2 regions of the Mesorhizobium australicum WSM2073 genome follow, and region 2 is predicted to be linked to the other one. Evidence: riboswitches for the same ligand, from Rfam matches in the RefSeq annotation. Region 2 holds a riboswitch; the other holds the start of a gene.
What was found. Region 2 has a riboswitch for thiamine pyrophosphate ahead of thiB (thiamine ABC transporter substrate binding subunit). Riboswitches for the same ligand answer to the same signal wherever they lie in the genome.

Region 1 (15,665 bases), 1.9 Mb from region 2:
GTTCCAGCGCGGGATGGTGGTCGAGCACGGTCACGCCGGCAAGCAGCACCCGGCGGCGCATGAAGCGCATATAATCGGGCCCACGCAGATTGGCGATGTAGAGCCGGCCGTCATCCTCGCTCGGGAAGGGATAACCCCATTCCGAGAGCCTGAGCAAATTGCGGTAGGCGGTGTCGACGCAGCGCAGCATCCAGCGCTGGTCCGCGAGCTCGCCCGTGCGCTGCCAGCGCCGCTCGACCACCGCATGCCTGTTGTCGCCCGGGGGCACGCACCATGTGCCGGTGTTCGACGGCGCGGTCGCGCCGCTGGTGCCGAGATAGCCCTTGTCGGCCAGCACCACCTTGGCGCCGCTTTCAGCGGCCGCGACGGCTGCCCAGGCTGCGGACGGGCCGCCGCCCAGCACCAGCACGTCGACCTGGAGCTGCAAGGCATCGGAAGCTGATTTTTGCGATTTGGGCATGGATGCTCGGCGAAGGAGTGTGAGGCGGCTGGCGTTATGCGGCGCGGGCCGCACCCGGGAACCACAGCGGCTCGTTCCCGGCGCTCCATTTGATGTTGCAGCCGATCGACGGCACTTGGCTTGCGGCGGGCCTGCCGCCCTCCAGCACCGTGTCGACGGCCGCGCGCAGATCAGCACCAGTCACCGGCCTGCCGTTGCCCGGCCGCGCATCGTCGAACTGGCCGTGATAGGCAAGGCGCCGGTCGGCGCCGAACAGGAAGAAGTCAGGCGTACAGGCCGCGCCATAGGCTTTGGCCACTTGCTGCGACGCATCCTTCAGATAGGGAAAGGAATAATCGAACCTTTCGGACTCCTCGCCTATCCGCGCGAGCGTCTCCTCGGGATGCTCTAAATGGTCGTTGGCGTTGATCGCTAGCACCTGCAGGCCCTTCGGCGCATAGTCCCTGGCGAATGCAGCAAGCTGCTCGCGGATCACCACGACAAAGGGGCACCGATTGGAAATGAAGGCGACGAGCAGGGCCGGCTTGGCATCGAAATCGGCAAGCTTGTGCAGCACGCCTTGCGCGTCGGCCAACAGGAAATCGGCGGCCCTGGTGCCCAGCTCGATCGGGTTGGATTCGGTTTGCGGCATCGATGTCTCCGTTGCAGCGGTTTCATGCAGGTACTTATTCTATAAGCTTAGTAGGATTATACGCCTGAGGGCGCATCTGCGGTCAACCGGGCAGCTTAGAATATCGTGCCAATGTTTCAGGCCGCGCCGGCACGTTTGTTCGAGATGAGGCTGTCTTGGAAGAAACGCGATTTGGCCAGGGAACATGGCTCTGGCAGCGGCGACTTCAATCTGCAGCTCCCGCGCCAGCTTCAGGAACGCATGGTCCTAGACCTTGCGAACGACCGCCTCACCATCTGCCCCGATACCGATCGCGATCCGCTCGCCGGAAACAATGCCCCCAATGTCGCAAACCACCAGCGGCATGCTGATCGCGTAGAGGAACTCGGCGACGATGGCGCCAACGGCAAGGATCGGGTCCGGCCGTTCCAGAAGAATGCCGGCCGGCGCCGTGCCCCTGCGGATTGCCTCGGCCAAGACAGAGGAAGAAGACGAGGACCCTCGCCCGCTCGGCATGACCAGTATCTTGCCGGAGACATTCTGGCCAAGGCCTGGGTGCGAACGATCCGTTATATCGCCGGTCTCGGCGTCTATGCCGCCCCAGAAGCTGAGCGGTTGCGAGAACACCAGCGCCTCGCCCTCGGCGGCACCCGCCAGTTGGAATGTGCCGGCTCTTTCAACGACCTTCACTTCAATCGACCGCGTCATGAGCCGCTCCGCACGACGTGCCCTGCGGCGGCGGAGCGGATGCAATCCTTCATTTCGGCGAAGGCGACGGTCACGCCGATATTGCCCGGCGCATAATGCGCCCATTTGCCGGAATTGGTCATCACCACGCCGTCGAGACGCTCGAGAATCGAGGTGACATAGGTGCAGGTGTCAGCGACCGGGACCAGGCCGAACGCCTCCATGCCAGCCAATGCCCCCTCCTCCTGCAATCGTGTCAGCGTCGCGCGGCCGGTGTTGACATAGATCGGGATGCCCCTGCCCGGCGCCACCGCACGCAGCAGCGGCAACAGGCGCATCCATTCCTGGTGGGAAAAGTGCGGCGTGCCCAGTGACACGGCTGAAAGCAGCGCGCCGTCGGGCACTCCAGACAGTCTGGCCAGCGCATGGTCGATATCGGCGCGGCTGATGCGGATCGTCTCTTCCGGCGCATGGCCATGGAACGCCTCGTCGAGCGTCCGCGCTTCCGGCGTGACCGCGACCGCATGGAACAGCGCCACCGCGCCGGTCGTTGCCGCCGCCGCGCCCAGCGCCTTCAACTGGTCCTCGTCGCGCGGTTGCGGCAGACCGACGATCACAGGAATGCGGTCCCCACTGGCTTGCCCGATGATCAGCCCGACGCCGACGAACAGGCTGTCGCTCGGCTCCCCGTCGGCAACATCCAGCTCGAACAGGATGCGGCCGCGCCGGTTCTCGCTGAGATGCAGGCCCCAGCCCGGTGCGCGACCCGTCATGGCACAGCACAGGTCGATGAAATCGCCATAGCGGTTGGTGCGAGCGCCGATCACCGAATTGGCGAAAACGATGGCATTGGACTCGCCCCAGGCGATCTGCTGGCCGAATTCAGGCCGGAACCGCGTCTGGTAGGGGGCACAGGTGAATGTGGCCTGGCAGCCAAGTTCCAGATGCGCCTTCATCAACCGCCGCGCCGGCATTTCTTCAGCCGCCGGCATCTTGACCATGCCGGGATGGATAAGGTCGAACGAGCCGACATTGAGCGTCGTCGGCACTCGGACACGTCCGCTTCCCTCGACCAGCCGCTCGACGAAATCGAGCCCTGCCTTGCCGTGATAGAGACAGCCATCGATATGAGCGCCTGAGATGTCGAGCAGGCTGCCGGCCCCAACCGCGTTCGAGAAGGCGACGAGGATTTTCATGGCGGCGGCCGCGGCTGGGCCTTGCTCGCCATCGAGCATGGATTGGTCGCGGGCCGTCAGGTCAAACGTCATCAAGGTGCTCCGGGCTTAACTTGGGCCCGGCTATGCGTTCCTCATTGTCAGCGGTCTGGCAAGAGCCGAAACGACGATCAGCCCGCCGCCGCAATCAGCACTGTGCTCTCCGGCGACCAGCGCAGCACCACATCCTGACCTTCCACCAGCCTGTCGGCGCCAGTATTTTGGACGATGACTTTCAACGTCTGGCCGGCGCAGCCGCGAGGCCGAGCGAGCGCCCGGCTTCGATCAGCGAGTCGTCGATAGCCCGTCACCTCGAGGCCGAGGCGGAGCGAAGCCGGCAGCAGCGTCAGATAGAGATTCTGCGAGAAGAAGGCGGCGTAATTGCCCAGCGTGAACGCCCACGGCTTTCCCGTCAACGGCAGGTCGGTCATGACGGAGAAAAAAGACCGTGGCCGAGAGCGGCAGAAAGACCGAAGGCAATCGCTTTGCAGAAGAACGAAAGCCCGCTCCGGGAACCGGGGCGGGCCTTGGAGGAGGATGAAGGGGTGGGACCCTCTCCTCTTGTTTCCACGGGGGGTGTGGACCGCAATCACCATACAGCCGTCCTGCGGGGCGCATGATCACAAGCCGGCCTGCTTCCATCACATTCCAGTGCACGCCGGCGCGGGTTCGCTCACGGGACCGCGACGCCGGCGACACAAGAGGAGCCGGCTAGATGCGTCCCAGGACGACAAGGATGATGACGATGATCAACACAAGTCCGAGACCGCCACCGCCATAGTAACCGGTTCCGTAGAACGGGCCACCGCCCAGACCGCTGAAGCCGCCGAGCAGCGCGAGGATTAGAATAATGATAAGTATCGTTCCGAGACCCATGGCCTTCCCTGCTCCTGAATGCGCGCTTTCGCGCTGGTTCAACATCGCGCCATTTCGGATGTCGCAAGGTATGAACGTTTTAGAGGGGCTGGCGTTCCGCTGGACTATTGCGGCTACGGAACACACAGCCCGCAACGCAGAAAGCCCGCCTGGACGGCGGGCTTTCCAACCGGCCGGAGGCCAGGAGAGTGCGGTCAGGCCTACGGCTGGTTCCGCAACCTCCCTCAGCCTCAGCGGCGTGCGATCAGCAGGCAGAGCTGCCGCAAGTCGCGGTCATAGGTCCCTTCGCTGCTGAGGACATCGACGCAGCGCTTCTTCATGCGCGTCACCTGCGAGCTTGACATCTGGGCCACGACACCGGGAACGTTGGGGTGATTGGGATTGGATGGGTTGTTCGGGTTGGACGGATTGCTGGGATTGGTGCCGTTGCCGATGCCCGCGCCGACACCAATGCCACCGGCGCCGCCAACACTGGCGCCAAGCCCCGCATTGATGCCACCCGTTCCGCCAACATTGGCACCGAGCCCGGCGTTGATGCCGCCCGAACCACCGATATTGGCGCCGGCTCCTGCATTGACGCCATTGCTGCCGCCGACCGACGCGCCGAGCCCGGCGCTGACGCCCCTCGAGCCGCCGACATTGGCGCCGGCTCCGGCATTGACGCCACCGCTGCCGCCGACCGAGGCACCGACGCCGGCATTGATGCCGCCACCGCCGCCGACCGAGGCGCCGACACCGGCATTGACACCGCCGCTACCGCCAACCGAGGCGCCGACACCGACGCCAAGACCTGCTGCGTTTGCTGGCACGGACAGAACCAAGACTATTGCACTACCCGCCAACACACTGGCGACTGTCTTGATGGTAAAGGCCATAACACTCTCCTGTTGTCGTTGCGCTAGGCAGTCGGCATGCAGCCGATTGCGATGGCAACTACGTCGAAGAGAGTTTTGAGTTTCAATTCACGCTATACATGTGAGCGGCATGGTATTAACTGTCGAAACAAGAAAGCGGTAATGATAATAAAAATATAATATACTTGTAGAAAATATCTAATGGCAGACGTTTGCAATGTCTATATTTTGAGAAGTTTACGAGAAAAAACGATTTAGAGCCAGCTGTTGGAGAGCCGATGATTTGGTGCCAGGCTGCTTGCTACCGAACAGCCAGGATACAGCACCTCACCTGCGGAGCAGTTCCGGACCACTAGCCGCTAAGGAGCCCTGTTGGCCAACTCTGGATCAAACAGGACCGGCCACTCTCGCGTGACAGTCTGGCCTTCAGAATATCCGGTAAAACAGCCTATAGCGCACGCGCTCCATATAAGAGCGGTACTCCGGTTCCGCGGCAAGCAAGGCCTCCTCGCGCAGAATGCGGTACACCTGCAGATAGGTGATAACCGCATAGACGGCGAGATTGTAGAAGGAAAAGGCCGACAGCAGGTAAAGGACATGGCCGGTAAGGTAACCGGCATAGATCGGATGCCGCACCAGGCGGTAGGCGCCGCCGGTCATCACGCCGCGATTGGCGGGCAGGATGGCAAAGGAACGACCCAGCGACAGCTTTCCCCAGATGACGAACCACAGTGCCAGGAACTGCAGCGGCGCGGCGACATAGATGGGGATGATGGGGATGCCCGGTTCCATGGTGATCAAGGCGACACCAAAACTGGCGGTCACCGAAGCGACTACCGCAAGCGGGCTCCAGTCACGCGTCACCGGCCGCCGCGATAGCAGCAGCCAGGTAAAGGTGAGCGTCTCGGAGACCGCCACGAGCGCGATATTGAACCGGGTGGGATCCTGCACGAAGTGATACACGCCCCGGTACACAAACAGCGCGGCGCATGCGAGCGCACAAATGCGAAAGAAGCCTTCGCGCAAGTCGGCCAGGATCTCGCGCTTGCGCGCTTCGGATATCATCCCGCCCTGGTTGACGCGCGGAAGCGTTTCGCTTTTTGGTGCAAGCAAGGCAAGAACCCCGATCATCCCTCGGAGGGACCTTTGCACGCAACCATTGCCGTGTGGTTAACCGAGAAGATCATATCGGCATCAGAAACGGCGACGGCGCCGCCGAAAGAGACACAAGGCACGGCCGTGCAGATTGTCTCCGCTTCGAGGATCGCCAGGAATGGGTTTCGCCCGAGTTGATCCTCTCCTTAAGGGATTGGCCAGCTACCCCAGAAATGCGTTGCTGAAATACCTGGCGAAATCCGGGCTCTGCGGCAGAACCTTACCGTCGGCGTCGCGCAGAATGCCGGCGGCGAAGAGGTAGTTGCCGATCGCTTCCATCTTGGCAGGGTCCAACGTCCCGATGGCACCATTTTGCCCGCGTAGATAATTGCCCTCGAGCAGTGCCTTCAGCGAGGCGTGGACCAAGGCCGGATTCGTCAGGGCATCCTTGTTGGCGGCTATCAGCAGCGTGGCGGCCTCCCCTGGATGATCGACGGCGAATTGGTAACCGCGCCGCGTTGCCTGGATGAAGGATGACGACAATTCGGGGTTCGCCTGGAGATACGCTTCGCTCGAAGAGATAAGCGTGGTGTGCTCATCGGGGACGCCATGGTCGGCATAGACGAAACTGCGCTGCTTAACGCCCCTGAGTTCGGCTTCGACGCCCTCCCAGGTCGACACTTCCAGCGTGAAGTCGACCGAACCGTTGGCCAGCGCCTCGTAGGCGGAAGTGCCCAGCGTCACCGTCTCGAAATCGCCCTTGCCGCCGTCGTGACGGATGATGGTCGAGATCAGCGCGGTCTCCCAGGCGCTGCCGAAACCGCCATAGGTCAGGCCATCCAGATCTTTCGGGCTTTTGATTTCGCTGCGCGCGGCATTGAACACCAGCCGGCCTGTCTCGGACTGCACGACGGCATAGACGCCCTTCAGATCGGCCCCCGCGGTCTTCTGGGTGAACAGGCTGATGGTGCCGTTGATCCCGAAATCGGCGACATGGTTGGCGACAAGCGTGCCGGCACCGGTATCGCTGTACGGCAGGATGTCGACCTCGATGCCGGCTTCCCGATAAAATCCCTTATCGCGGGCGACGAACAGGCCGATGTGGTTGGTGTTGACCGTCCAGTCGAGGGCGACCGTGACCGTCCGCGTTGCCGCGAAGGAACGGCTCGATCCGGTGATCAGCGGTACGCTGCCGGCAAGGGTGAGCAGCAGGGCTTGCCTGCGCGTCAAGTCAATCATGGTCATGTCCTTCGGATGGCTGGAGGTTGAGCAAAATGTCGAGAATCTCGGCCTCGAGTGCCCCGGCCTGCCGCGTGGCCGCGCTGGCGGAATCGCGCGGGCGCGGCAGCGGCACCTTGATCTCGCGCACGACCCGGGCAGGCCGCGCGGACAGCACATAGATGCGGTCGGACAGGAACAGGGCTTCGCGCACGTCATGAGTGATCAGCAACGCCGTCCAGTGGTGGTGCCGCCACATCTGTTCGAGCCAGCGCTGCAGGGCCGCACGGGTCAGTGCGTCGAGCGCGCCGAACGGCTCGTCGAGCAGCAACATATCGCGTTCCTGCACCACGGTGCGTAAAAGCGCCGTGCGCTGGCGCATGCCGCCCGAGATCTGCGCTGGAAAGTGCCACTCGAAGCCGGCAAGGCCGAATTCGGCAAACAGCGGAGCCACACGCTTCCGTGCCGCCTTGCGGCTGACGCCTTGCACCTCGAGTCCGAGCGTGGTGTTGTCGAGGATGCGCCGCCACGGCATCAGCGCGTCGCGCTGCGGCATGAAGGCGAAATGCCTGCCGTGATCGTCGAGCGGCACGCCGTCGAAGAACATCTCACCCTCGCCATGCTCGGCGCCGGTCAGAAGCTGGAACAGCGTCGACTTGCCGGCTCCCGAAGGTCCAAGGATCGAGACGAATTCGCCGGCATCGACACGAAGCGAAATGTCGGCGAGCACATCGAGCCCGCCAAACGCCTTGCGAACATGCCGCAATTCGAGCCGGCTCATGCTTCTGGACCTTTTCCAGGGCCTTGCCTGCCAGCAGCTCGTTCCCAGGGCATGGCAAGACGCTGCAGCAGCATCGTCAGCCCGAACAGGACAAGGGTGAGCGCTGCGCTGACGCAGACGGCGGCGAGCACCAGGTCGGGACGGAAATTGTTCTTGGCGTTGAGCATGTAGATGCCCAGCCCTTTGGCCGCGCCTGCATATTCGGCGAAAATGGCGCCGACGACGGCATAGGTGATGGATATCCTGAGGCCAGCGAAGAAATAAGGCAGCGCCGAAGGCAATCGTGCCAGCATGAAGACACGCCAACGCCCTGCTCCCATGGCACGCAGCATCTGACCGATCTCCACCTCGGTAGCCTCGTAGCCCTGTACCAGCGCGACCAGCATCGGGAAGAAGGTGACCAGCGCCACCAGCACGATCTTGGGCGCCAGCCCGAAGCCGAACCACAGCACCACCAATGGCGCGATGGCGACCAGCGGCAAAGTCTGGCTGACTATGAAGATGGGAAACAGCGCTCGCCGCAAAGGCTGGAAGAAGTCGACCAGCATCGACAGGGCGAAGGCGGCACTGAGCGAACAGGCAAAACCGATCAGCGTGGCGCGGACCGTGGGAATGGCGTTGTCGACCAAGGCTTCCCGATTGAGCATCGCCTGTTCGAAGACGCGCGAGGGCGCCGGCAGAACCGTCGGCTTCATGCCGGAAATGTTTGCGTACAGTTCCCAGGCCACGAGCACCAAACCGATCGATATCACGGCCGGCGCTGTTTTTGCGAAGAAGCCCGCGACGTTACGCGGGTTGAATGACGATGAGACCACGAGCGGTTCAGACGGCGGTGGGACTGTTGGCCGAGACCGTGACATCGAGGGTTACATGGCCGGCGCCGGGCCCGAAGCGGCAGAAGGCTTCATCGAGGGCCGAGAAGATCGCGCCGGCATCGCCGCGCAGCTTGGTGCAGAAATTCTTGGAGCGATCGTAGACGCCGGACTGCTTCAGGAAATCTATGCAGCCATAGATTTCGTCCATGTGGTCGTCAGTGCCCATCACATAGAGCGAGAACTGCGCCGCCGCCGGCTGGCCAGTGGCCGGCGCGCCGCGCACTGCGGTGATGGCGGCTTGCTTGCGCGGGCCGAGTGGCCCGGCAGGTCCGCCGAACGTGTCGGAGCGGCAGATCGGGTCATCCGGCTCGCCTGGGCAGCCACGCGAAATGGTGGCTGACAGCACGCAATGCCTGCCGCTGCCAGACGCGGCCACGAAAAGGTCGCGCAGCGCAGGGAATAACACCTCGGGGGGCCCGACCAGCAAGGTCGAAATGTCGTCGGTCTCGATCCTGAGCTTATCGCGGTACGGATCGAGCGCGCCGAGCGCGCCCAGAATGATGCCGACGAAATCGTCGGCCATTGGATATAGGGAAACCTGTGCGCCTGAAAACATCGCCCGCCTCGCTCCGCTGGTATTACCCAGATCAGCTTCTAGGGTCTGTGGGCTTGCCGCCCCCGTCTCAGCCCCGACCGTACGGAGCACCCCTGTGGATAGGCGCGTTAAAGCATCATTCGGACGGTTGGGAAAGCTGTTTTTTTGGCAAGCCGCGCTAAAGCATTGCCCGAGCTCCAGGGCAATTGGACATCGCCGGCGCGGAAATTTGTCTGGAACCTTCGCCATTCCGAGGGGTTGTCCCACCAGTCGCTGGACGCGATTCCAGGACCAATTTTCCGTTCGGGATTGTGTCAAAACAAGAGATTGAGCGGTTCATGATTTCCGCGAAACCGTGCACCGTTCCCGGCGACGAGTTCACAGAAAATGGAGACAAATCATGTTCATGAAAATCCTCGCGGCTTCGGCCTTCACCATTGCCGTTGCAACATCCGCCATGGCACAAAGCAATAGCGCAGCGGGCGCGGATGGGCCCGGCGGTAGCGGCAAGTCCGTCACTGTGGACCCAAGCACCCCGGCTTCACCCAGTACGATCGATCCGGGCGCGACCAACAGCACGACCACCACGCCGGGCGACCTGAATTCCAATGCGGACAAGAATTGCCCGACCAACCCGCAGGGTGCACAGACGGACGCCAATGGCAACGCCACCGCGCCGACCGTGAACGACAACAACTGCGGAAAGTAGTTTGCCATCGCGATATGGGAACCGCGGACGCAGTTTCCACGGTTCCCATTATTGGGATTCAGTGTCCGCGACTACCCGCTTGTGGCTCTGGTGCCGCTTCACTGCCCACCCGGCCAAAGACCCTTAATTCAGCGTACGGTTTGCCGGCCCGGGGGCGTGGGAATGAGGCGTATATTTTCATCAGCCGTTTGAGCAGGCGCCCGTAGGTGAGGTGCCGAACCCGGCCATTGGCAAGATCGAACTCCACCATCCCCCACCGCCTTACGGGACCCTTTCCGGTTGGCGGACCCAGTCGCCTGACCTGGAAGGCCAGCCTGACCTTGCGGCCGGCGACATCCAGATAGATACCGGGTTTAGCGCCCAATACGTGCCACATCCGGGCAACGTGCCCGATCGACATGTCGGACGAAATCGCCATGTGGTCCCGCTCAAGTCGAGCCCAGACGAAATCACCGGCTGGCTGCGGCATCCCCGACACCAGATTCTTGCAATAGCCTGGCGCCACCTCACGCACCAACCGGCGCATCGCGCTCGCCACGCCGTCCACCATATCCCGCCGCGATGCCCAGTCTGCTTCGGTGAACGGCACTTGTCCGAGGATGTCGCCGTCGTCGAAATTGGCCGACATCTTATGCAGTGTCACGCCGCCATGGACCGCATGCTGGCCATCCGCGACAAGACGATGGAGAGGATGCGGCCCCCGGTAGTTGGGCAGCAGCGCCGGATGAAAATTAAGCCCGCCCTTGGGAAAGAGGTCGAGCAGCTGCTGCGGGATCAAGGTCGGGAAAGCGAAGCAGATCAGCACATCCGCGGCGATGTCAGGCAATTGCCGGGCAAGCTCGTTCCAGTCGTAAGGCCGGCGGAATTCGATCAGCTTTACCGGCGTGTTGCCGAGATGGCGCCTGAGCAAAAGCCGGCGCCTCAGCCTGCGCCGAAAATTGCCAATGCTGAAGCCTCTGGATGGGCGTTGAAAACCAGGCACGATGATCGCACCAACACGGTTTCCCGCCTCGATCCATCCGGAAAGCAGCGGCCCGGTATAAGCAGAAACATCCAGGATGAAAATTGCATTGAGTTGCCCGGCGCAGGCCGCGGGTTCGGAAGAAATCATCTTCTCAAGCCCAGCGGGGCAAGACGTAGCCTGCCCGCACCAGCAATTCGATCACCGTTACAACTCGGCCAGCCAGGCCCGAAAGCCGGCCTGGCCGGTCAGGCTGCCTTGGAAGAAAGCGGTCCCGCCGCAACACTTGAGAGTCTTTCCCGCTTCACCAACACCGGCTTTTCGTAGATCTTCTTCATGCTCATCCCCGATGATCAATCAACCCACGCAGTTGGCCAGCAACGCAGCGAACTGTCAACCGCCGGACGGCGGCTAACAGCCCCAATGCGTATGATCCTTGGCAATCGACGAGCGTTTACACCCAACCTGCTGCCAAAACGGCTGGTGAGCCTTATGAAACCGCCTTTTCACGAACCGGCAGCTTCCAGCCTGGTCTGACGAAATGGCAGGTGTAGCCGTTGGGATATTTCTCGAGATAGTCCTGGTGCTCTGGTTCGGCCTCCCAGAACGCTCCGGCCGGCGCAAGTTCGGTGACGACCTTGCCGGGCCACAGGCCGGAGGCGTCGACATCGGCGATGGTGTCCTCCGCCACACGCTTCTGCTCCTCATCGGTGTAGTAGATTGCGGAGCGATAGCTCATGCCGACATCGTTTCCCTGGCGATTGCGCGTCGTCGGATCATGTATCTGGAAGAAGAATTCCAGAAGCTGGCGAAAGCTGATTTTCGCCGGGTCGAAGGTGATCTCGATGGCTTCGGCATGCGCGCCATGATTGCGATAGGTGGCGTTCGGCACGTCGCCGCCACTGTAGCCGACACGCGTGGCAAGGACACCCGGGAAGCGCCGGATCAAATCCTGCATGCCCCAGAAGCAGCCGCCGGCAAGCACTGCACGTTCGCTCGAAGTCGCCATGTCACGTCTCCTCAAAAGGCAATTCCGGGGAAGTGTAGCGGCTCTCCGTCGGGAATTGCGCGGCACAAACTTGGATAGTGCATAAATGGGCATTGTTGCCAGCTTCGTCCAGTCAGACGAGCGGCCGTCCGGTTGTATTATAGGGAGATCGCACGACGCCGCTCACCCTAGCTGCGCGGATGCCGGGTCCGGCTGCTGGCGGCAGCCGGCAGATATCGCGTGCCGGGCGGAATGACGGCAAAGCTGATCGCCACCGGCGGTGCCTCGCGCGACCAGTTGAAAAGAACGGTCTTGACCGGGATATTGTCCACCCACGCCAGAAATCTTGACGGCACGTGACGACCCGACCAGACCATCAGCATGCCGTGGTCGCGCAACCGCTGCCTCGTGATCCAGGGTGCGAACCGCATATCGAGATCGGTGAAGATAGACGGCTTGTCATAGGCGTTGAGGCCAGCCAGCATGGCAAGATTGGTGTCGCCACCGACGATGTCGAGCCGGCCCGGCGCCGCCGCGTGCCAGATTGCCTCGGCCTCGTCCGAGATCGGCCGCGCCGGCCAGCAGACGGCGTCCATGCGTCCCCGCACATTGCAGTCCGTCCATCGGATCGCCCCATAGGCGCCCGACATGGCGACGATGCAGATGAAGGCGCAGATCGCCAACCTCCTCATCTCGACGGCACCGAGCCGGTGACCGAGAAAGGCGAGCGCGACGACGCCGACAAGATTGTACATCGGTGCGCCCCAGGCTTCGCCGGTGCCGGTGAACAGCGAGACCACCATGATCAGCGCCGCCGGCCCAAGCCCCATCCAGCAGAGATAGACGAGCGTGTCGCGCTCGACCGGCACTTGCGGTGCTGGTGAGCGCCGCAACAGCCCTGATAGCGCCAACACGAGGAGAAAGCCGGAAAGGCCGGCCATCTGGACGCCGATATAATAGAGCCGCGCCCGGTGCTCGCTCACCCATGCATCGCGGCCGGCGAAATAGGTCAAAGGCAGGAAATCGATGCGGTAGAGTGCGATGGCAAGGGGGGCGGCGACGGCGAGAAACACAGCCAGGCCAAGCCATGGCCAGGATGTCGCCAGCCGGCTGCGCGCACGTGGGTCGCACAGCAGCCAGAGGCCGCCGAAGGCAAGCAGCAAGCCGGTGGAGAACTTGGCGTAGAGCCCGACGCCCGACACCAATCCGAGCGCCAGCCACCAGCCCGGCCCGCCGCCGCGGCTGGCGCGCCACAGCAACCAGCAGATCGCCGCCCAGAACGGCATCTGCGCATAGTCGTGATTGAATTGCGGCGTCGGCCAGCCGAAGAAATAGACCGACGGCATCAAAAGCACGGCGGCCAGCGCTTTGTCGCGGCCGAGCGTGTCGCGAGCCAGCAGGCAGACCAGGACGAAAGTGGCCGAGATCGTCAGCTGGGCCAGCAGATATTGCGGCCAGCGGAACGATCCGGTCAGGAGATGACTGGTCTCGAGCAGCCAGCCGGGGAGTTGCGGATGCTTGTAGGTCAAAAGCACCCATTCGCGGCCCCACATGAAGCCTTCCACGACGTCGCCGGGCGGTGCGGGATCGATGAGTGTTGGCACCAGGGTCCAGCACAGGATCTGCACCAGGCACAAAAGTGCCAGCAAACCCCAAGGGTGCCGAAGCAGCGCGGACCAGACCAATGACGAGTCCAGGCCCACGGCAGGCAGTGCTGCCGGCACCCAACGATCCATGGAGTCGTCAATTCCCGCCATGCCGCGCTTAAATCACATCGCCCGGTTTGCCGAATAGCCCCAAGGTCAAAGCTTACAAAAAAGTATACTTGGGTGCCATTGCAATACCAAGATTGAGCGGGAATCTCGGCATTCTATTGCCCTCCCCGGGCAAAACAGCCCGCACACCTGATCCCACTTCAGCATCCCGGACATTCGATGCGTCACCAGCATGCCGTCATCCATCACCGCGCGCTCGACTTCTGGCTGGCACGCGCGGCTGTCCTCGTCATCATCTGCCTGCAGCTTCTGGTCATCAACGATCTTTCGTTCGGCCCTCGCTGGCTGGCGCCGGCGCTGGAGGCCGCCCTGCTGGTGCCCCTGTCCGTGGCCACCGCCTGGACGCAGGTCGCCACCCAGAAAGCGGTCGAGGAAGAGCACTGGTATCTCGTCGGCCGTTTTCGCGTCATGATCCGCAGAACGGCCCTGGTAATGACCGGCGTCGTCAGTGTCATGAACTGCGGCTCGCTGGTGCTGCTGGTGCGCGCTTTGCTGGCGGGACATGCCGGCAGCAGCGGCCAGACACTGCTGGTCGACGCGCTCAATATCTGGCTCACCAACATCATCGTTTTCGCCTTGTGGTTCTGGAGCACCGACCGCGGCGGGCCGCCGACCTGCGGACTGGTCAAACGCGCCCATGCCGATTTTCTGTTTCCGCAAATGACCCTGGACGATCGCGAGGTCCGCGACTGGCTGCCTGGCTTCGTTGATTATTTCTTCCTCGCCTTCACCAATGCGACGGCGTTTTCACCAACCGACACCTTGCCCCTTTCCCAGCGCGCCAAGCTTTTGATGATGGCGGAGGCGATGATCTCGCTGCTCACGATCGCGCTGGTCGCGGCCCGCGCCGTCAACATCCTGGCCTGAGTACGGTTTTCCGACCTTGCGCCGAAGAGGAGCCGGGCCTCGTATCCGTGAAACGATGAGCGGCCCGAAAACGCAAGAAAGCCCGCCCCGGCGTGAGCCAAGGCGGGCTTTTGGTTCGATCGAGGCCTCAGGTGCCGGTCCCAAAGCAGGGCCGGCGGTCAGTCCTCCGGGGCTGGCCCGAACTTCCGCACGATCACCTCGAACAGAATATCCGAGAGGGCGTCCAGCTGGTTTACGGCGACATCAAAATCCCTGGGCAGCACCGACAGCACGATCTTCAGATACTGGTCCGGCTTGTCGGTCCGCACCTCGGCGAGGACACCGGCGCCATGCGCCAGAAAATCGGCCCGCACGGCGGCCAGGAAATCGTCGCCCAATGTTTTCTTGGTCCGCTTCGGCCGGGGCGTCTTGGCGGCTACCGGACTGGCAGCGGGCTTGCGCCTTGCCGCCCTGGCCTTGCGGCGCGCCGGCCCGGTTTCATCAGTCATGGGTCCGCGCCCCGACATTGACATCATCGGCGGCGGCCTTCGGCGGCGCCTGCCTGGCCCGCTTTTTCAAGCGGGCGGATTTCTTCCTGGCCTTTCCTCGCTTCGGCTTCGCGGCCTGTGCGGGCCTCGCCACAGGCCTTGCAGCCTTGAGCCGCGCCATCGCGAGACCTACGAGCTGTGCGCCGATACCGGCCTGCGGAAAGCAGAAGCCACCGGCCGCATCGCGCACCATGCCGATCAGCACGCCGGCGGGAATCGCCTCGACACGGCCGAGGCGCGCCACCGGGCCGGCGCCCTCGAATTCGCCGATGGCGCTGACGATCTCGCGGCCGTCATCGCCGGTGATGATGCTGGCATAGCGGGGCATGGAATTTCTCGCATCTCGCGGAAGCAGCGCTCTACGGCGCCACCGCACCAGTAGGCAGTCCGACCAAGGACCAGAAATACAAAACCCGCCTCGGCGGCGGGTCGGTGGCGCAAATCAGCACCATGGATGGATTTATAGCATCGCTGCCCTCACCGGTCAATGCCAAATAGGAAAAAATTCATATTTCTCCGGGAGGCATGATCCCGGCGGCTGACGTTTATCCGGCTGTTCATGAACCGGCTCCTGTGAAATCATCAGCGCCAGCTCATGGAATGATTCCCGTCGCACGGCCTTGTGGGAGAGGA
Region 2 (15,665 bases):
TTCGTAATAGGCCGGGTCGGCGATGTTGTTCTCCAGCCGCGAGATCGACGCGGTCACTGCCTCGATCTTCTTGGGCAGGGACTCCAGCGCGAACTTCTGCTTGAACGACAATTTCTTCGCCGGCCCTTTTGGCGCCGCCGGATCGCTCTTGCCCGGTGCCGGCGCATCGCCGGCTTCCGCCTTGGCGCGCGCCTTGCGGTCGTCAAGCCTGGTGCCGCCGCGCTGCGCCAGCATGTCGGAATAGCCGCCGGCATATTCGACCCAGCGGCCGCCGCCGTCCGGCGCGATGATGCTGGTGACTGTGCGGTCGAGGAAATCGCGGTCGTGGCTGACCAGGATGACGGTGCCGGCAAAACCGGCGACCAGTTCCTGCAGCAGTTCCAGCGTCTCCATGTCGAGATCATTGGTCGGCTCATCGAGAACCAGGAGGTTTGCTGGCCGTGCCAGCACGCGCGCCAGGATCAGCCGCGCCCGTTCGCCGCCGGACAGCTCGCGCACCGGCGTGCGGGCCTGTTCCGGCTTGAACAGGAAATCCTTCATATAGGACACGACATGGCGCTGCTCGCCATTGATGACGAGGTTCTCGCCGCGCCCGTCGGTCAGATATTGCGCCAGCGTCTCTTGCGGGTCGACCGCCTCGCGCTTCTGGTCGAGCGTGGCGATCTCCAGATTGGTGCCAAGCCGTATCGAACCCGCGTCCGGCGCCAATTCGCCGGTCAGCATCTTCAGAAGTGTCGTCTTGCCGGCGCCGTTCGGCCCGACAAGGCCGACGCGGTCGCCGCGCTGGATGCGGGTCGAGAACCCCTTGACGACGGTGAGGTCGCCAAAGCTCTTCTCGATGTTCTTGGCCTCGATCACCAGCTTGCCGGATTCGGCGGCGTCGCTTGCCACCATTATCGCGGTGCCTTCGGCGCCGCGATGGCCGCGAAAACGCTGGCGCATGGTCTGCAACTCGCCTAGGCGCCGCATGTTGCGCTTGCGCCGCGCCGTCACCCCGTAGCGCAGCCAGTGCTCCTCGCGCACGATCTGGCGGCCGAGCTTGTGCTGTTCGCGCTCTTCCTCTTCCAGCACCAGGTCGCGCCATTCCTCGAAATGGCCAAAGCCCTTGTCCAGCCTGCGCGTCTGGCCGCGATCGAGCCAGACTGTGGCGCGCGACACGCGCTCGAGGAAGCGGCGGTCATGCGAGATGACGATGAGCGCCGAGGAGGTCCGGACGAGCTCTTCTTCCAGCCATTCGATGACAGATAAATCAAGATGGTTAGTCGGCTCATCAAGAAGCAGGATGTCGGGCTCCGGCGCCATGACGCGGGCAAGCGCGGCGCGCCTGGCCTCTCCGCCGGACAGGTCGCCAGGCCGTTCTTCGCCCGACAGGCCGAGATGCTCCATCAGATAGCTGGCGCGGTAGGGATCGTCGGCGGGCCCGAGCCCGGCCTCCACATAGGCGCGCACGGTTGCAAAGCCGTCCATGTCGGGCATTTGCGGCAGATAACGCACCGTCGCCGAAGGCTGGCGGAACACCTCGCCGTCCTGTGGTTCGATCAGGCCGGCGGCGATCTTGAGCAGCGTCGACTTGCCGGACCCGTTGCGGCCGACCAGCGCGATCTTGTCGCCGGCCGAAGCGGTCAAGGCGGCGCCGTCGAGCAGCGGCGCGCCGCCGAAGGTCAGTCTTATCCCGTCGAGATTGAGAAGAGGCGGGGCCATGTCAGCTTTCGGGCAATGGATAGGGATGGGCGAGCAGCAGCGCGCGGCCATGGCCGAGCGCGATGTCGAGGCGGCCCCCGGTCTTGCCGAACTTGACCTCGTTGGAAATGGTCAGCGACGAACCGAACGCCACCTCGACCTTGTCGAGCGGCCATTTGGCGCCGGTGACGGTCAGGCCGGAGAGTTCGGAGAAGCCGAGAATCGAGAACAGCGTGCCGTCGGCATAATCGAAGCCGGCCCTGCCGGGCAGCAAGGGAACACCTTCCTGGGCGCCGCTGGTCAGAAACACATCCATTCCGGCTTCGGCCAGCCGCAGGCCAAGCGCCAGATGCAGGAAGGCGTGGTCGGCGCGCTTGCCGCCGAAGGCGCCCGCCAGCACAAGGCGGGTCGCCCCGCGCTCCAGTGCGGCCGCGATCGCCAGTTCTCCGTCGGTCTTGTCCTTTTCCGCCGGGAAGGTTTGCCGCGGCACGGCGGCGAGGTCGGCGGGCAGATCAGCCGGGACCGAGTCGAAATCACCCACCCACAGTTCCGGCACGAGGCCCAGCATCTGCGCATGGCCGATGCCGGCGTCGGCAGCGATGACGCGCGAGCCTTCGACCTGGCGGTCGAGCCGAGGCGTGCGGATGAGGTCGCCGCCAAGCAGGATGGTGAATGTGCTCATATCCCGTCGCCTTACCAGCCCGGCACGGGAAACGGAAGGCGGCAAAGTCCCACTTGCGCGGGTCATCGGCCCGGCCTATGTGTCGAAACGCTCTAACGGGGTGCCGGACGCGAATTTCGCGGGCCGGCTGAGAGGCAGTCTCGCCAACCCGCTGAACCTGATCCGGTTTGTACCGGCGGAGGGATTAGACGTTTCGGACACTCCGACGCCTCAATTCCTTTCAACGCAAACGAAGGAGGCGCCGATGCGCACGTTTTTATATTCTCTGGTCGCCGCCACGGCAGTAACCCTGTCCGGGCCGGCCTTGGCCAAGGACAAGCTGACCGTCTACACCTATGAGAGCTTCACCGCCGACTGGGGTCCAGGTCCCGTGGTGAAGAAGGAATTCGAGGCAGAATGCGGCTGCGATCTCGAGTTCGTCTCGGTCGCCGATGGCGTGGCGCTGCTCAACCGCGTCAAGCTGGAAGGCGCTTCGACCAAGGCCGACATCGTGCTCGGCCTCGACACCAATCTCACCGCCGATGCCAAGGCCTCGGGCCTGTTCGCGCCACATGGCGCAATAACGGACGTCAACGTGCCGGGCGGCTGGACCGACGACACTTTTGTCCCGTTCGATTACGGCTACTTCGCCGTCGTCTACGACACTGAAAAGCTGAAGAGCCCACCCAAGAGCTTGAAGGATTTGGTGGAGGGTAGCGCCGACGACAAGATCGTCATCCAGGACCCGCGCACATCGACGCCCGGTCTCGGCCTGCTGTTGTGGGTGAAGTCGGTCTACGGCGACAAGGCGCCGGAGGCCTGGGCCAAGCTCAAGACCAAGGTGCTGACCGTGACGCCGGGCTGGAGCGAGGCCTATGGCCTGTTCACCAAGGGCGAGGCGCCGATGGTGCTGTCCTACACCACCTCGCCGGCCTACCACATGGTCGCCGAGAACACCGAGCGCTATCAGGCGGCGTCGTTCGAGGAAGGCGAATATCTGCAGATCGAGGTCGCGGGCATCACCACGACCGGCGCCAAGAATCCGCTGGCGGAAAAGTTCATGGCCTTCATGACTGGGCCGAAATTCCAGGACGCCATCCCCGAGACCAACTGGATGTTCCCGGCCGGGAAGACCGACAAGCCGCTCAACCCCGCCTTCGACAAGCTGGTCAAGCCGACCAAGACCTTGCTGTTCAGCCCGGAGGAGGTCGCGGCCAACCGCAAAGCCTGGGTCGATGAATGGCTGGCGGTGATGAGCAAGTAGGTTTTGTGGGCTAATCTCGTGAGATGAACGCTCTCCGGCGATGCTCCCTAAGCTTCACCCAATCGTTGATGTGCGGTGTGCAAACCCGCTCTGATCCCCGCATCACAGCCGGCGTGATAGGGCTCGCCGCCATCGCCATTTTGATCGGCGGAGCGTTTGCGGGGCTGCTTGTCGAAGGTGCTCGCGATTTTTCCGGCGCTTGGGCTGCGTTCGATCTCTACCTGTTCCGGGTCGTGCGCTTCACGCTCTGGCAGGCGGCCCTGTCGACGCTGCTCTCGGTCGGGCCGGCCCTGCTCGTGGCGCGGGCGCTGTCGCGGCATCCACGGTTTTTCGGCCGTGCCTTCATCCTGCAGCTCTTCGCCGTGCCGCTGGCGCTGCCGGGCATCGTCGCGGCGCTCGGTATCCTGGCGCTCTATGGCCGCGCCGGCTATTTCTCCGGCTTTCTCAGCGCCGTCGGCGGCCAGGGTTGGCCGGGCATCTATGGCCTGTCCGGCATTCTCGTCGCCCATGTCTTCTTCAACCTGCCGCTGGCCACACGTCTGCTCCTCGAGGCGCTGCGGACCATTCCCTCCGACCAGTGGCGGCTGGCGAGCCAGCTCGGCATGGGGGCGCGGCCGGCATTCCGGCTGATCGAGTGGCCGACGCTGCGTGCCGCGCTGCCCGGGGTCGCCGGACTTGTCTTCATGCTGTGCGTCACATCCTTCACCATCGTGCTGACGCTCGGCGGCGGGCCGGCCGCGACGACGCTCGAAGTCGGCATCTATCAGGCATTGCGCTTCGATTTCGATCCCGCGAGGGCTGTCGCGCTGACAACGCTGCAGATCGCCTTGACCCTCATCGTGGTGCTGGCGTTGACCCGACTCGGAGCCGACGTCGTCGCCGACGTCAACCTGCCGGTCGCGCCGCGCCGCTACCTCTCCGTCAACAGGACCGAAGCCTGGCTGAACGCGACGCTCATCGTGTTGGCCTTGCTCTTCGTTGCCGGGCCGATGGCGGCGACCGTGGCGGCCGGCCTTGGCGCCGACCTCGGCCGGCTTGCAGGCGAGGCCACTGTCCGTCAGGCGACGCTGACCAGTGCCGTGCTCGCTTTCCTTTCGGCATTGCTTTCGGTGATGCTTTCGCTGGCATTGACCATGGCGCGCAGGGCGCTGGCGTCGAACCGCCGCTTCGGGGCAAGGACACTGCTCGAACATGCCACCGATACCGGCGCCGGGTTTGTCCTGGTCGTGCCGCCGATCGTCGTCGGCGCCGGCTGGTTCCTGTTGCTGCGCCATGTCGGCGATGTGTTAGCCATCGCCCCGCTCATGGTCGTCACCGTCAACGCTGTCATGGCGATGCCTTTTGCGCTGCGCGCCATCCGTCCCGCCTATGATGCGGCAAGCGAGCGTCACGAGCGGCTTTGCGCGCAGCTTGGAATTTCCGGCTGGTCAAGACTGTGGCTGGTCGACTGGCCGACGTTGCGGCGGCCGCTGGCCACCGCTTTTGCCTTCGCCATGGCACTGTCGCTCGGCGATCTCGGCGTCATCGCCCTGTTCGGCAGTGATTCCGTGCAGACCTTGCCCTACCTTCTCCTGGCGCGCATGGGCAGCTACCGAACCGAGGACGCCGCCGGCTTGGCGCTGCTGCTCGGCCTTGTCTGCCTGGCACTGGTGCTGGCAGCGGACCGGCTGGGAAAGGAGACGGCCCGCAATGTCTGACGGGGCGGCTGGCGGCAAAGGGGTTTCGGTGCGGCTGGACAAGGTTTCGTTCAGCTATGGCGAGGCGTCGTTCGCCTTCGATGCCGAGTTCACGGCGGGGCAAATCACCGCCATCATGGGACCGAGCGGCTCCGGAAAGTCGACGCTGCTCAATCTGGTGGCCGGGTTCGAGCCGCCGCGATCCGGCCGCGTGCTGATCGGCGGGGCCGATGTCAGCACCGCGCCACCGGCGGCGCGGCCAGTGTCGGTGGTTTTTCAGGAAAACAACCTTTTCGCGCATCTTTCCGTCGAGCAGAATGTCGGGCTCGGCCGTTCGCCATCGTTGCGGCTGGCCGAAGCCGATCGCGCTGCGATCGCCGATGCGCTTGCGCGCACCGGTCTTGCCGGCAAGGAGAAGCGGCTGCCGCGCGAACTTTCCGGCGGCGAGCGCCAGCGCGTCGCCCTGGCTCGCGTGCTGGTGCGTGACCGCCCGGTGCTGCTGCTCGATGAGCCCTTCGCTTCGCTTGGGCCCGCCTTGCGAGACGATATGCTCGACCTGGTTGCCGGCCTGCATGCCGAGCGTGGCATGACGGTGCTGTTCGTCACGCATCAGCCGCAAGATGCCCGCCGCATCGGTCAGAGGCTGGTGTTTCTCGAGAACGGCGCCGTCGCCGCTATCGGCACGGCGGATGATTTCTTTGCCGGGGCTGGTCCGGAGGCATTCCGGCGCTATATCGGAGCCGGTGCCGGGGATTCCTTATCACGAGATATTGCCCGGAAGCGGACATAATTTACGCTCAAACCGGCCCGATGCGATGTGGCGCTTGCTTGCCATGACTGGAGTAGTGTGGCTAGGTCCGCTCGATACCGGTCCGGCACAGGCCGTGATTTGCCTACAGCTTCCGCCGCATGCTCCGAGGGGCGCGTGACGGATACTGTAGCAGTTTGTTTTGCGCATGTGGTCATGTGCAGGGACCTGAAAGGAAGCCGTTCTGGCGATCGGCGTTGACAGGCTACGAATGAACTCGCTGGCGCGCTTTCTGGCGCTGGCCGGCTTTGCCGTGGCGCTGGCGAGCTGCCAGATGTTCACGCCTCCAGAAGTCCAGGAATCAGGCTTTCAGCCATCCGACAAGCCGATCACGGTCGACAATGTCGCCGCCAACAACAAGCTCGCGGAACTCGCCAAGGCGCAGCATCCGCGCATCCTGGCGACCTATGGCGGCGAATATTCCGATCCCAAGCTCGAACGCATGGTCGCCAAGGTGGTCGGCAATCTGACCGTGGTGTCGGCGAACCCAACCCAGACCTATCGCATCACCATCCTCAATTCGCCCAACGTCAACGCCTTCGCGCTGCCGGGCGGCTATCTCTACATAACGCGCGGCCTCTTGGCGCTGGCCAATGATTCGTCCGAGCTCGCCGCCGTCATCGCGCATGAGATGGGCCACGTCACCGCCAATCATGGGCTGCAGCGCCAGCAGCTGGAGGCCGAGGAAGGTCTGGCGACCAAGGTCGTTTCCGATGTGCTTGGCGACAGCCCGACCGCCAAGGCTGCACTCATCCGCGGCAAGCTCAGGCTGGCGCAGTTCTCGCGCAACCAGGAGCTTGAGGCTGACGCCATCGGCATCAAGTCGATCGGCGAAGCCGGCTACGATCCCTATGCCGCCGGCCGCTTCCTGCAGTCGATGTCGGCCTATACCGATTTCCGCTCGATCAGCGGCGCCACCGACGCCAGCCTCGACTTCCTGGCGACGCACCCCAACACGCCGCAACGCATCGATTTGGCACAGCGGCACGCCCGCCAGTTCGGTGCGCCCGGCTTCGGTACACGCGACCGCGATTCCTTCCTCGCCGGCATAGACGGCCTGCTTTACGGCGACACGCCGGAAGAAGGCTATGTGCGCGGCGAAACCTTCCTGCATCCAGGCTTGGGCGTGTCGTTCACGGTGCCGGACGGTTTCATCATCGACAATTCGGCGGCGGCGGTGACGGCGACCGGTCCCGGCGACATAGCGATCCGCTTCGACGGCGTTTCGATCGACAAGAACCGCGCCCTGACCGACTATATCAGAAGCGGCTGGGTGGCCGGCCTCGACGACAGCACCGTCAAGCAGGAAACCATCAACGGCAATGAGGCGGCGACCGCCCATGCAGGCGCCGAAGGCTGGCAGTTCGATATCGCTGTGATCCGCGCCGGCGGCCAGGTTTACCGATTGCTGACCGCGGCCCCCTCGGCCAGCACCTCGCTTGAAACGGTAGCGCGCTCGGTCAGCGGCTCCTTCCGCATCCTCAGCCCCGCCGAGAAGGCGGCACTGAAGCCACTGCATATTCGTGTGCTCACCGTGCAGCCGGGACAGACCATGGGGTCGCTTGCCGCGCAGATGGTTGGCGTCGACCGCAAGCTCGACCTGTTCCGCGTGCTCAATGCGCTGTCGCCGGGGGCCGCGGTTTCGGCCGGCGACAAGGTCAAGATCGTCACCGACAAATAAAAGCCCGAGCGGGAGATCAGGCGGCGGTCGCCATGAATTCCGGATTCTGCTTCACCAGCGCGACCTTGAGCTTTTCCATGGCGCGCGCCTCGATCTGGCGGACACGTTCCTTGGAGATGCCGAGCGTCTCGCCGAGCGCCTCGAGCGTGGCCCCCTCGTCATTCAGCCGGCGTTCCTCGATGATCCTGAGTTCACGCGCGTTGAGCGCGTGAAGCGCTTCCTTCAGCCAAAGCGAGCGGCGCGCGACATCGATCTTGTCGCCGACAATTTCGTCCGGCAAGGGATCGTCCGAGACCAGGAAATCCATCCGCTCGGTGCCGCCCGCGTCGTCGGCCAGCGGTACGTTCAGCGAAGAATCCGGAGCCGACAGTCGTGAATCCATCATTGCGACATCAGCCTCGGATACACCAAGCGCAACCGAAACCTCGCGGTAGAGATTTGTGTTGGAGAGCGGCTCGGCGCCGTTCGCGAGACGCGCACGCAAGCGTCTGAGATTGAAGAACAGGGCCTTTTGCGCCGAACTGGTGCCACCGCGCACGATCGACCAGTTGCGCAGGATGTAGTCCTGCATCGATGCGCGGATCCACCACGTCGCGTAGGTCGAGAACCGCACCTCGCGCTCCGGTTCGAAACGGGCGGCGGCCTCGAGCAGTCCGACATGGCCCTCTTGAACCAGATCGCCGAGCGGCAGCCCGTAATGGCGGAATTTCGAGGCCATGGAAATAACCAGCCGCATGTGGGCGACGGTGATGCTGTGCAGCGCGTTCTGGTCGTTGTCTTCCTTCCAGAGCAATGCCAGCCGATGCTCCTCCTCGCGCTCGAGATAGGGTGCCTTCATTGCCGCGCGGACCATGATCCGTCCTGCCGTGTCTTCCATCATAAGGCGCTCCGTGGCTCGGCGAGGCGAATGGCAGACACCGGCTTGAAATGACGGCGGCGTGCCCTACAACAGCCAAAACTGTCATGCGGGAGAAAGGTTCCGCCGGTGCGGGCAGGGCAAGCGCTAGCGTCCGCGCAGCTGTCTGGAACTTCCGGGCCTGCGAGTGAATTCCTTCCGGAGAATTTGATTTCCGGAAGACGCTCTGTTTGAAATTTCATTCCTTATTTTTTCGACGTGCATCTGTCATTTTCCAGCCCTCACAACATGCCGGGTTACCGGCCAAGGACGGGATCACAGAAAAATGAAATGGCTCAAGTCACTCATCATCGCCGGAACGTTGCAGGCCCTGGCCGTCGCATCGGGCCACGCCGGCGCCAATCTCGACCAGATCAAGCAGGCCGGAATCATCAAGGTCGGTACGGAGGGCACCTACGCTCCCTTCACCTACCATGACGCTTCCGGCGCGCTGGTTGGCTTCGATGTGGAGATCGCGAAGGCGATCGCCGATAAGCTCGGCGTCAAGGCTGAGTTCCTCGAAGGCAAGTGGGACGGGCTGATCGCCGGCCTCGACGTCAACCGTTATGATGCCGTCATCAACGAAGTCGGCATCACCGACGCCCGCAAGGCCAAGTACGACTTTTCCGATCCCTATATCGCCTCCAAGGCAGTGCTGATCGTGCGCGGCGACAACACCGACATCAAGGCCTTCGCCGACCTCAAGGGCAAGAAGTCGGCGCAGTCGCTGACATCCAATTTCGGCAAGCTGGCCGAGTCCAATGGCGCCGAACTGGTCGGCACCGACGGCTTCGACCAGTCGATCCAGCTGCTTTTGACCGGCCGTGCGGACGCTACCATCAATGACAGCCTGTCGTTCCTCGACTTCAAGAAGCACAAGCCCGACGCCAATGTGAAGATCGCCGCCCAGGAAGAGAATGCCGATTACTCCGGCGTCATCGTGCGCAAGGGCGATCCGGAGCTGGTCGCGGCCATCAACAAGGCGCTGGCCGACATCAAGGCGGACGGCACCTACCAGAAGATCGCCAACACCTATTTCGGCCAGGACGTCTCGAAGTAATTCACCAAGCGGGGCCGGCTGTCGCCCTGTGACGTATCCAGCGGCGAGTCGTTTTTGACGGCTCGCCGCTTTTGTCGTGATATGGCTGGCGCATTCGCGCTTGGATGACGCTCCCCGTCCATTCCGGAGGATCTTTCGTGCCGCACTGGCTGCAACTGATGCTGGACTCGCTGCCCTCGCTGCTGTGGGCAGCGTTGATCTTTACCGTGCCGCTGACGTTGCTGTCCTTCGTGCTCGGCCTGACGGTAGGGCTGGGCGCGGCGCTCGGCAGGCTGTTCGGCCCGAAGCCGCTGGTGGCGCTCGTGCGCTTCTATGTCTGGATCTTCCGCGGCACGCCGCTCCTTGTGCAGCTTTTCCTGATCTTCTACGGCCTGCCGTCGGTCGGCATCCTGCTTGACGCCTTCACCGCGGCGCTGATCGGCTTCACGCTCAACATCGGGGCCTACACGTCGGAAATCATCCGGGCGGCCATCGGCTCGGTGCCCAAGGGCCAGTGGGAGGCCGCCTATTCGATCGGGATGACCTGGAGGCAGGCGATGCGGCGCACCATTCTGCCGCAAGCCGGACGGGTGGCGGTACCGCCGCTCTCCAACACCTTCATCTCGCTGGTCAAGGACACGTCGCTGGCCGCCGCCATCACCGTGCCGGAAATGTTCCAGGCGGCGCAACGCATCGTCGCCACCACCTATGAGCCGCTCATCCTCTATGTCGAGGCGGCGATCCTCTATCTGGCGATGAGTTCGGTACTGTCGGCCTTGCAGACGCGACTGGAGGAGCGGCTCAACCGCTATGGCGGCTTCCTGGAGGCACGCTCATGATCAGCCTCACCAACATCGAAAAGCGTTTCGGCGACAATCTCGTGCTGAAGGGGGTGACTGTCGCCATCGCCGAAGGCAGCGTCACCGCGCTTGTCGGCCCTTCCGGCGGGGGGAAAAGCACGCTGCTGCGCTGCATCAACCTGCTGGAGATCCCAACTTCGGGCACGGTGCGGATCGGCGACGAGACGCTTGAGTTCCGCCCGGGCGGGAAGGTGCCGGCGGCGGACATAAGGCGTCTGCGCCTGCAGACCGGCATGGTGTTCCAGAATTTCCAGTTGTTTCCGCATCGCACAGCCATCGAAAATGTCATGGAAGGCTTGGTTACGGTGCTCAAATGGTCGCCGCAGAAGGCACATGAGCGGGCACTCGCGCTGCTGGAGAAGGTCGGCATGGTGCATAAGGCCGATGCCTGGCCGGCGACGCTGTCGGGCGGCCAGCAGCAGCGCGTGGCGATCGCCCGTGCGCTGGCGCCGTCGCCGAAGGTGCTGCTGTGCGACGAACCGACTTCGGCGCTCGACCCGGAGCTGGCTCAGGAGGTGGTCGATGTGCTGGGTCAGCTCGCCAGCGAGGGAACGACCATGGTGATGGCGACGCATGATTTGCGCCTGGCCTCCAAGATCGCCCAGGAGGCGGTGTTCCTCGACGCCGGCGTCATCGTCGAGCAGGGGGCATCCGCCAAGCTGTTCGGCAATCCGGAGCGCGAACGCACCAAGCGGTTTATCGCCACGCTGAAGCAGGAGGCGGCGGAGGAAGAGGGAGGCGCATAGGCGCGACAATCGCGGCCTTCCCCAAAAACAAAAACCCGGCGCGAGGCCGGGTTTTCGTCAACTTGAATGCGAAAAAGCTCAGGCAGCTTCTTCCTGCTCGGCTTCCTCATTGTCGGCCTTGGCGCCACGCTTGGGGCCTTTGTTGAGGTTGACCTCGATCAGGCGCACGGCTTCGGTTTCCGACATGCGGTTGACGGCCGCGATCTCGCGGGCCATGCGGTCGAGTGCCGCCTCGTAGAGCTGGCGTTCGGAATAGGACTGCTCCGGCTGGTTGTCGGCGCGATAGAGGTCGCGCACGACTTCCGAGATCGAGATCAGGTCGCCCGAATTGATCTTGGCATCATATTCCTGGGCGCGGCGCGACCACATGGTGCGCTTGACGCGGGCGCGGCCCTGCACGACCTTCAGCGCGCGCTCGACATAATCCTCTTCCGACAGCTTGCGCATGCCGATAGAGGTCGCCTTGGCGACCGGCACTTTCAGGCGCATCTTGTCCTTCTGGAAGTCGATGACGAACAGTTCCAGCTTGTGGCCGGCCACTTCCTGCTCGTCGATCGAGACGATCTGGCCGACGCCATGCGCCGGATAGACGATGAACTCGCCGGTCTTGAAACCGTGACGTGCAGCTGTGGACTTCTTCTGCGGGGTGATCGTTGCCATTACGCCCTGAACTCCTTGTTGTGGGCCGGCGGCGGTGCCGGCTGAACTCACGTGATCGGGGTCACCGATCATTAGCCGCACAACAGATGAACCCACCGGAAAGCCGGGACCGGCAAACCGCAAGAATTGCGACCGCCTGGCCCAGATCGCTCTGGTCCGGAATGGGATTTTCACCTTTCAGTGATTTGGGGCGTCTGCGCCATAAATCGACGTTGTGTCACCGGCATGTTTCGCTGATGTAACACAAAAAGTCGGAAGAATCAAGGTTTTGCTGCGTAAGCGAAGGCCACAACCAATCGCCGCCTGTCAAGCCGGTTAATCCGGCGTGCCTGTTACGCTGCGTCATACAAGCCTTTGCAGCGGTGTTGTCAATCGCCTTCGCCGGGCTCGGCGGAGAAGTATTTCTCGAATTTGCCGGCCTCGCCGTCGAAGCTCTTGGCGTCGGCCGGCGGCTCCTTCTTGGCGGTGATGTTGGGCCATTTATCGGCATATTCGGTGTTGATCTGCAGCCATTTGTCGAGGCCCGACTCGGTGTCGGGCTTGATCGCGTCGGCCGGGCATTCCGGCTCGCAGACGCCGCAGTCGATGCACTCGTCGGGATGGATGACGAGCATGTTCTCGCCTTCGTAGAAACAGTCGACCGGACAGACCTCGATGCAGTCCATGTATTTGCATTTGATGCAGTTGTCGGTCACGACATAGGTCATCGGTCGGCTCCGGGACGTCCCGTTTTTGTTGGCTTTTTCCGTGAGGTAACGCCTTTATGGGCTGCTTGCAAGGGTAGCCATTCCCAGCGGCGCCAGAGTTTGGGAATTGAATTTTCAGGTCGGCGGTGCCGCGACGGTCCCGCATCCCTCACCGACGTTGGTTTGCCGGTGCAAAATTCGCTTTGGTTGCCGTTGCCGCGGGAGCGCACATCTGCGTCGATCGGCAGGCTCAATCTTCGTCGCGCAATCGGTCGGTCTGGCGACGCTCTTTTTTGGTCGGGCGGCCGCTGCCTGCCTCGCGCAGCGCCGCGATAGCGTCGGGCGGGGCGTCGCCCTTTGGTGCGGGCGGAGGCGACATGTCTTGATAAAGAGTGCGGGCTTCCTCGGACGGGCCGCGCCGCGCGCCAGCGCCGAGCACCTTCCAGACGAAGATACGCCGGTCGAGCGTGATGGTCAGCACGTCGCCTGGCTTGACCAGATCGGAGGCCTGCGCCGCTTTGTCGCGATTGATGCGCACGCGGCCGGCGACCACCAATTTGGCCGCCAGCGAGCGCGATTTCACCGCGCGCGAGAAGAACAGCCATTTGTCGATGCGCTGACGGCCTTCAGCAACCATCGAAGCGAGTTTACTTCTTCAATTGGTCGCGCAAGGCGGCGAGCTTGGCGAAGGGTGAGTCCGGATCGAAACGCACCGGGCGCTCCTCGCGCGGCTTGGGCTGGAAAGCGGGCTTTCCGCCGCGATCGGCACCCTTGCCTTCCGGCCTGCCGCCCTTCCAGTCTGGCCGGCCTTCGCGGCGCTCGGGACGCTCGCCCTGCGGGCGGCCGTCGCGGCGCTCAGCACCCTCAGCTTGCGGCTTGGGCTTGAACTTCGAGCGGTCGAAGCGCGGCTTTCCGGCGCCGTCGCGGCGTCCTTCGTGTGTGGGACGGTCCGCGGGCGCGGCTGTTGCTTGTTCACCGCCGGCCGGCGCGTTGCTTCGGCCGCGCGCCTGTCCGTTTTGCGGCCGGTTGTTGCGGCCGTCGCGATGACGCGGACGCTGGTCGAAGCGACCTTGGCGCCACAGCAGGATCGGCTTTGGCGCTTCGGCTTCCGGCACGGGTTCGCCGGCGGCTTCCGCCACTGCAGCCGGTTCGGCGGCTTCAGTCGACGCGGAGGCTTCGACGGCGGGCTCCGCCGCTGCGGTTTCCTCGGTGGGCTCGGCAGTTTCAGGTTCGGCCCGCGGCTCAACCGGCGCCGGCTCGGCGGCTTCAACAGCGGCTTCGGCTACAGGTTCCTCCGCAACTTCAGCGGTGGCTTCCGCCTGCTCTTGCGCGACAGCTTCCACCGGCGCGTCGGCGGCGACTTCGGCTGGAACCTCCGTCTCCACGTCGGTTGCCGCATCCGGCACCAGTTCAACTCCCTCGGCGGCCGCCTCTTCCGCCGCCTTGGCTTGTTCCGCGCGGGCTGCTTCTTCGGCTGCCTGCCTGGCCGCGGCGGCTTCCCGCGCGGCATTGTCCTGCGCTTCCAGCCGTGCCTTGACTTCCGCGGCCGGCTTCGGCTCGGCGCGATAGCCAAGACCCTTGAGGATCTCTTCCATGTCGTCGGCGGTGGCGCCAAGGATCGACATCATCGGCGGCGTCACCATGAAGGACTGGCCGTCATAGGCGCCGTCCGGACGCTGGCCAAGGCCGGGCTTCCAGTTGGTCGCCGGGCGGATCAGGTCGGCCAGCCGCTCCAGAATGTCGATGCGCACGGCGCGGCGGCCGAGATTGCGGTAGCCAGCGAGCTTGTAGAAGGCCTTGTCGAAGGCCGGGTCGATGACAACAGAGGTGCGGCCCGAGGCCAGCGCGTGGACGACGTCGCCGAAGCCTGGCTTGTCCTTGCCGTCGTTCTTCAACGCCCACAGCAGCGTCACCAGCCCGGCGGGTGCCGGCTTGATCAGCGCGGGCACGAACACGTGGTAGGCGCCGAAGCGGACGCCAAGCCGGCGCAGCGCCGCGCGGCCTTCCTGGTCCAAGGATTTCATCTCTTCGGCGATGTCACGACGGTTGATGAGGCCGAAATTCTCGACCAGCTGGAAAGCGATGCCACGGCCGATGCCGGAAATCTGCTCGGCGTTCTTCAGATCGACCAGCGGCTTCAACAACGACTCGATCTGGAAATTGACGAAGCGTTCGGCGCGCGCCGCGACCTTGTCGCGCGCCGGGCCCGTCAGCTGTTCGTCAGTCAGCAACACCAGGCGCGGCTTCAGCGCGTCTTCGCCCGAGACCAGCGTGCCTATCGGCGCGCCGATCCAGCGCAGCGTGCCGTCCGAACCGAGCGCGAGATCGCCATTGGCGCAGGCGCCGAAGCGCTCCGCGCGTGCCTCGAACTCGGCGGCAAGCGCCTTTTGCGCGGCAGTGCGCACGGCCTTGGCGTCTTCGCCGCCGGCGGTCTGGTCGGCGGTGAAGCGGAACCCTTGCAACTCGCCGACATGATGGCCTTCGACAAGGACGGTTCCGGTAGGACTGATTTCGGCTTCAGGCATGGTATTTTCTCTAAGGCGCCGCATGAGGACGGAAGTCCTGCGGTCTACGAAGCGTTTCGTCAACCGCTCATGCAGCGCATCCGACAATCTGTCTTCGATTTCGCGCGTCTTTTCCTGCCAGTGTGCCTGATCGGCCAGCCAGCCGGGCCGGTTCGACACGAATGTCCAGGTGCGGATCTGGGCGATGCGGTGCGACAGCGTGTCGATGTCGCCCTCGGTGGTGTCGGCGCGGCGCACCTGTTCGGCCATGTAGTTCTCGTCGACATGGCCCTGCCGGGCGAGGTCCATGTAGATCGAGGCGATGAGGTCGGCATGCTGGGCAGGCGCGATCTTGCGATAGTCGGGCAGGGCGCAGGCTTCCCACAGCAGCGCCACGCGCTTGGCGTTGGTGGCGAGCGCGCGGATGTCTTCGTCGCGGGAGAGATGTTCGAGCGCTTGCGCATCGACGGCCGGCAGCGCGCGTGTCAGGCCCTCGACCGGAGCG

Region 1: another riboswitch for thiamine pyrophosphate. It lies ahead of MESAU_RS15865 (YkoF family thiamine/hydroxymethylpyrimidine-binding protein); the one in region 2 lies ahead of thiB (thiamine ABC transporter substrate binding subunit).

Annotation. Positions count from the first base shown of each region.
Region 1 is NC_019973.1:3,292,623-3,308,287, reverse strand. Features, by position in the region: gene MESAU_RS15915 (FAD-dependent oxidoreductase) at 1-460, opposite strand, end outside; gene MESAU_RS15910 (thioredoxin family protein) at 495-1,091, opposite strand; gene MESAU_RS15905 (aconitase X swivel domain-containing protein) at 1,338-1,778, opposite strand; gene MESAU_RS15900 (aconitase X) at 1,775-3,025, opposite strand; partial or broken gene MESAU_RS32305 (spermidine/putrescine ABC transporter ATP-binding protein) at 3,103-3,219, opposite strand; partial or broken gene MESAU_RS32300 (ABC transporter permease) at 3,277-3,451, opposite strand; gene MESAU_RS30245 (DUF3309 family protein) at 3,683-3,847, opposite strand; gene MESAU_RS15890 (hypothetical protein) at 4,078-4,722, opposite strand; gene MESAU_RS15885 (methyltransferase family protein) at 5,128-5,766, opposite strand; gene MESAU_RS15880 (ABC transporter substrate-binding protein) at 6,019-7,035, opposite strand; gene MESAU_RS15875 (ABC transporter ATP-binding protein) at 7,028-7,795, opposite strand; gene MESAU_RS15870 (ABC transporter permease) at 7,792-8,490, opposite strand; gene MESAU_RS15865 (YkoF family thiamine/hydroxymethylpyrimidine-binding protein) at 8,618-9,226, opposite strand; TPP riboswitch at 9,217-9,330, opposite strand; gene MESAU_RS15860 (hypothetical protein) at 9,606-9,914, shown strand; gene MESAU_RS15855 (formyltransferase family protein) at 9,973-11,025, opposite strand; gene msrA (peptide-methionine (S)-S-oxide reductase MsrA) at 11,366-11,884, opposite strand; gene MESAU_RS15845 (glycosyltransferase family 39 protein) at 12,052-13,599, opposite strand; gene MESAU_RS15840 (hypothetical protein) at 13,798-14,505, shown strand; gene MESAU_RS15835 (hypothetical protein) at 14,664-14,993, opposite strand; gene MESAU_RS15830 (hypothetical protein) at 14,986-15,360, opposite strand.
Region 2 is NC_019973.1:1,400,109-1,415,773, forward strand. Features, by position in the region: gene MESAU_RS06655 (ABC-F family ATP-binding cassette domain-containing protein) at 1-1,701, opposite strand, end outside; gene MESAU_RS06660 (thiamine diphosphokinase) at 1,703-2,362, opposite strand; TPP riboswitch at 2,449-2,563, shown strand; gene thiB (thiamine ABC transporter substrate binding subunit) at 2,607-3,605, shown strand; gene thiP (thiamine/thiamine pyrophosphate ABC transporter permease) at 3,674-5,302, shown strand; gene thiQ (thiamine ABC transporter ATP-binding protein) at 5,295-6,071, shown strand; gene MESAU_RS06680 (M48 family metalloprotease) at 6,301-7,770, shown strand; gene MESAU_RS06685 (RNA polymerase factor sigma-32) at 7,787-8,650, opposite strand; gene MESAU_RS06690 (amino acid ABC transporter substrate-binding protein) at 8,952-9,725, shown strand; gene MESAU_RS06695 (amino acid ABC transporter permease) at 9,863-10,543, shown strand; gene MESAU_RS06700 (amino acid ABC transporter ATP-binding protein) at 10,540-11,310, shown strand; gene MESAU_RS06705 (CarD family transcriptional regulator) at 11,389-11,970, opposite strand; gene fdxA (ferredoxin FdxA) at 12,339-12,677, opposite strand; gene MESAU_RS06715 (RNA-binding S4 domain-containing protein) at 12,907-13,293, opposite strand; gene MESAU_RS06720 (helicase-related protein) at 13,304-15,665, opposite strand, start outside.